2 regions of the Limibacillus halophilus genome follow, and region 1 is predicted to be linked to the other one. Evidence: riboswitches for the same ligand, from Rfam matches in the RefSeq annotation. Region 1 holds a riboswitch; the other holds the start of a gene.
The links. A riboswitch is a leader RNA that binds a small molecule or an ion and turns the genes downstream of it on or off. The one in region 1 is predicted to bind cobalamin.
Positions count from the first base shown of each region.

Region 2: another riboswitch for cobalamin. It lies ahead of FHR98_RS08850 (TonB-dependent receptor plug domain-containing protein); the one in region 1 lies ahead of FHR98_RS11620 (FecCD family ABC transporter permease).

Region 1 covers NZ_JACHXA010000006.1:130,182-132,377, reverse strand. Annotated here, with positions in the region: gene FHR98_RS11625 (autotransporter assembly complex protein TamA) at 1-225, opposite strand, end outside; cobalamin riboswitch at 450-672, shown strand; gene FHR98_RS11620 (FecCD family ABC transporter permease) at 760-1,761, shown strand; gene FHR98_RS11615 (ABC transporter ATP-binding protein) at 1,758-2,196, shown strand, end outside.
Region 2 covers NZ_JACHXA010000004.1:163,867-166,062, reverse strand. Annotated here, with positions in the region: gene FHR98_RS08850 (TonB-dependent receptor plug domain-containing protein) at 1-1,257, opposite strand, end outside; cobalamin riboswitch at 1,406-1,639, opposite strand; gene FHR98_RS08845 (hypothetical protein) at 1,716-2,196, opposite strand, start outside.

The DNA.
Region 1 (2,196 bases):
GGTTTGCTGGATAAGCTCTTCGAGTTTTTTCGACTCCTCCAGGCCTGTGATCGTCACACTGTAGGATTCGCCGCCCGTACTTTCCTCGGTATCCGTGTTGGTGTTGACGTTCGCAGGGTCGCTCGCCGGCTTGGCCAGATCATCGGCGATGTTCGGGGCGCCGACCAAAGAGAGATCGCGTTCCTCAGCCGACAGGGTTTGCGCGGCTCCGAGAAGAACCAGCACGGCCAGACTAGCAAGGTATGTGAACCGGTAAGCGTCGATAGTCTATCTCTCCCCTGGTTCTGCGCCCTTCAAGGCAATAACAAACAATTGCGGCAGAAATGCCTCTTTCCCACGGAAAGGGATTCCGTGGGAACCGTTAATTTAGAGGCATATGAGGCAAAGGCAAAAATGTCGGCGAATTTCCGGTCGTTCTCGCTTCGTTGACAGCTTCAGGGCAAGTCACGATACTGCGCGGAAGTTTGGGTTTTGCCTCTTTTTCGATGTGATGAGAAAGGGGCTTACGGGAACGCGGTGCCATTCCGCGGCTGCCCCCGCAACTGTAAGCGGCGAGCAGCACTGCCAATCGGCCACTGGTATAGCTTCATGAGACGGCGAAGCGACTGGGAAGGCGGCAGTGCTGGCTGTGACCCGCAAAGTCAGGAGACCGGCCCAAATGAAGCGTCACCCACCTGACGAACGGGGTGTTTCGACAGGGCGGTCAGCCGTAGCGGTGGCGCACCGAAAGGTGTAGGGCTGATAGCGACGGGTGCTTTGATGGCAGAGGGGTCGACCTCCTCCTCAGGTATATTGTATCTGGTGTTGCTGCTGCTTGTGTTCCTGGCGGCGGTGGCTTCGCTTGCTATAGGCCCGGCCGATATAGGTCCCCTGGATCTTTGGCGGGGCCTGCTTGGCGGTGACGAACGGGTCGTCATAATCCTTGGCGAGTTACGTCTGCCCCGCACGCTTCTTGCCTTGCTGGTTGGCGGCAGCCTCGGGCTGGCTGGCGCCGCGCTTCAAGGTTATCTCCGCAACCCCCTGGCGGAACCGGGGATCATCGGCGTTTCAGCCGCGGCATCCCTGGGCGCCGTTCTAGCCTTCTATTTCGGGCTTGCGGGGCAACTTGCGGCTTTGTTGCCGGTGGCGGGAATTTTGGGGGCCGGGGCGGCTGTGCTGCTGGTCCAGCTTTTGGCGGGGCGGCAGGCCGGTAGCGTGACCCTGATCCTGGCAGGCGTTGCCGTGAGCGCTTTTGCCTCGGCCCTGACGTCGCTCGCTTTGAACCTGGCTCCAAGTCCCTTTGCCGCATTGGAGATCGTATTCTGGCTGCTCGGCTCACTCGCCGATCGAAGTTTCCCGCAGTTGTGGTTGGTGTTGCCCTTTATTCTCGTGGGTTGGCTTCTGCTGCTGTCCACGGGCCGTTCGCTCGATGCCCTGACGCTTGGCGAGGACGCAGCGGCTTCTTTGGGGGTCGACGTCGCGCGCTTGCGCTGGCGTTTGGTGGGCGGTACCGCATTGGCTGTTGGCGCGGCTACGGCGGTCGCCGGGGCTATCGGCTTCGTCGGCCTTGTGGTGCCGCATCTGCTGCGGCCCTTCGTTGGCCAGCGGCCCAGCCGTCTTCTTCCCGCTAGCCTGCTTGGTGGAGGTCTGCTGCTTCTCGCCGCCGATCTGGTGGTACGGCTCTTCTCGAACGGGCAGGAGTTGAAGCTGGGCGTGGTGACGGCCCTGATCGGAGCGCCGTTCTTCCTTTGGCTTGTGCTGCGACAGAGGAGGGCACTATGACCCTTCTGGAATCCGATCAAATCTCTGTTGAACTTGCCGGGCGGAGTGTGCTTTCGCAGGTCTCACTGGCGCTGCACCCCGGCGAGGTTCTGGGATTGATCGGCCCAAACGGCGCGGGAAAGACGACCTTCCTGCGCGCTTGCGTCGGCTTGCTGCCGCTGAGCGCGGGTACGGTGCGGTTTGCCGAGCGCCCGGTTGAAACCTGGGATCGTACTTTTCTGGCGCGTGATCTTGCCTACCTGCCGCAGGCTGCCGAGGTCCACTGGCCGCTTCCGGTTCGCGACGTGGTTGCTTTGGGGCGCTTGCCGCACCAGACGGGTTGGGGTCGTGATCCCGAGGGTGAGGCCGCGGTGGCCGAGGCTATGCAGCTCGGCGATGTAGAGAACCTTGCCGGGAGAATCGCAACGGAGTTGTCGGGTGGCGAGCGTGCCCGTG
Region 2 (2,196 bases), on a different contig from region 1:
GTAGGTCGTGCTGTCATCGAAAAGTTTTTCGTTATGCTGCTGTCGAATGCTGCCCCCCAGGAACAGGCTATCCCACAGCGCCAATTCATACTCGCCGATCAAGGAGTTACTCGCCAGGGATTGATCTTCTCCGCCCGAAAGGAACGTTCCCGCCGCATCCTCTTCCAAGCGTTCAAACGCAAGAATGAGCGTGTGCTCAGCGTTTGCCACTTCCGGTGTGGCAAAGAAGATGTTCGATTGATAGAGGTATTCCCTTACCTGCCCCTCGGTCGAAGTGACCGGTAAAAAGAAGAAGGGGTCCGTCGTCTCGGTATCGATGTCGGAGATACCGGCCGCAACGATCTGTTCCCACTGCCCCTCGAACAAAGTCAGTTTAGCTTGTGCTCGCCCCGTGGCTTCAACGGTATCGGTAAAGACACCCGGCTCGTCTTGCGTTGCAGATACGAAGGTGTTCGGGTCAAACACCAAGGGGTCAAACTCCACCGTCGCATCGCTATAGCGGCCGCTTAAACTAACCTCGACAAACCGCCCTACATCGAACTGCAGATTGGCATTGATACTGGTGTTCTCATAGGGGTCCGTCTCCGAGACGCCGGGCATCTTGCGGTCCAGAGCAGAAACGCTGTCGCTATTAAGGCGTGTCGCTCCTAAATAAAATGAGTAGTTCTCTTCACTATGACTGACCGAACTGGAGAAACGGTAGCTTTCAAGTGTCCCGGCCTCCAACGTAGCCGACACACGAGATGGTCCGCCTTTCCTAGTGATGATGTTAATCACGCCACCCATGGCTTCGCTGCCATAGAGCGCGGACTGCGGGCCGCGCAACACCTCAATACGTTCGAGATCAACCGCCAGAAGATTATCGAGGTTGAACGCGTTACCGCGAGACGGGTCATTGACGCGCACGCCGTCAATTAAAACCAACGTCTGATTTGCCTCCGCGCCGCGGATGCGAACTTCGGTCAAGGATCCCATGCCACCCGATCGGGTCACCGCTACGCCGGGAACTTCCTGCAGAACATCGGCCACCGATTGAGTCTGCCGATCCTCCAGATCTTCGGCATCAATGACCGTGACGGCGCTGCCGACCCTGTTAGCCGACATCGGCACACGACTTGCACTGACAACGATTTCCTTACCCGGCGTACTTGGCGAAACTACATCGGAATCCTGCGCGGCCGCAGATGTTACATGGGCCAGTGAAAAAACTGTCGAGATCAGGCCTGCATAGAGCAGTGCTTGCTTACTGAGAGACATTGCTTCCCCCCTCCGGGTAAAAGGCATTTTCACGCGCATTCCAGAGGCGAGGGTTTAGATTGGAGAAAGCAACGAGCGGCCCGCTGTTCGAAGCTTGGATTCTGCAATCCGGGCCGTTATCCCGTTCGCGGACTCCCCCGTCCACCGACCGAAACACGACGCGACGGCAGGTCTCCTGGCTCACGGGTCTTAGCCTGTTACCCGACCTTCCCAGTCCTTAAAACTTTGTGGACCAGTGGCTTATACGGATAAAGGCTCGCCGCTTACAGTTGCGGGGGCAGCCGTGGAATTGATTCCGCGCAATGATTCGCGCCTCGCACCACGTTCCCTCTTGCGTTTTCAGGCCGCTACAACCCGAAAAACCGTCACGCGATTGAACTTTTGGCCGTCTGGCCGGGGAATGTCAATCGCCTGGACGACACATAGTGGAAGGGCCGCGACCCACGCCTCTAGGACGTTCAGTTAATTCGATAGAGAATGAACTCCGGGTTTGCCGCTACGGGCGTCAATTTCCAATCCGTCGGCGCATCCAAGGGTTGGCGTCCCAACCACAACAAATAGTCGAAGGTACCTGGCCACCCATCGAAGTACCGGGCCGCGCCATCCTGCCCCCACCCGGCTTCATTGGGCGCCGCCTTTGCGGCACGCTCAAGCAGTTCCGGCATTTTCGCAGGATAGGCTTGGGGTTCATTAAACACGCTCAACGGTGCGCGAACGTTTACGCGCGAGGTGTTAGTAAAAAGCTTGGGTTCGAAGGCCATGGCTTCGATAACCGCAAGGCTGCTGGAGTGATACAATTCGTTCCACACCAACTCGGATCGATCCTTCTCCGGCGGCCAAGCGGTTAAAAGCCAACTGCCTTCACTCATCCCGGCAAACGCTTCCGTCATCTCGCGCTGAACCCGATCAACGCTTGCCATGCGTTGCCAGGCATAGGAC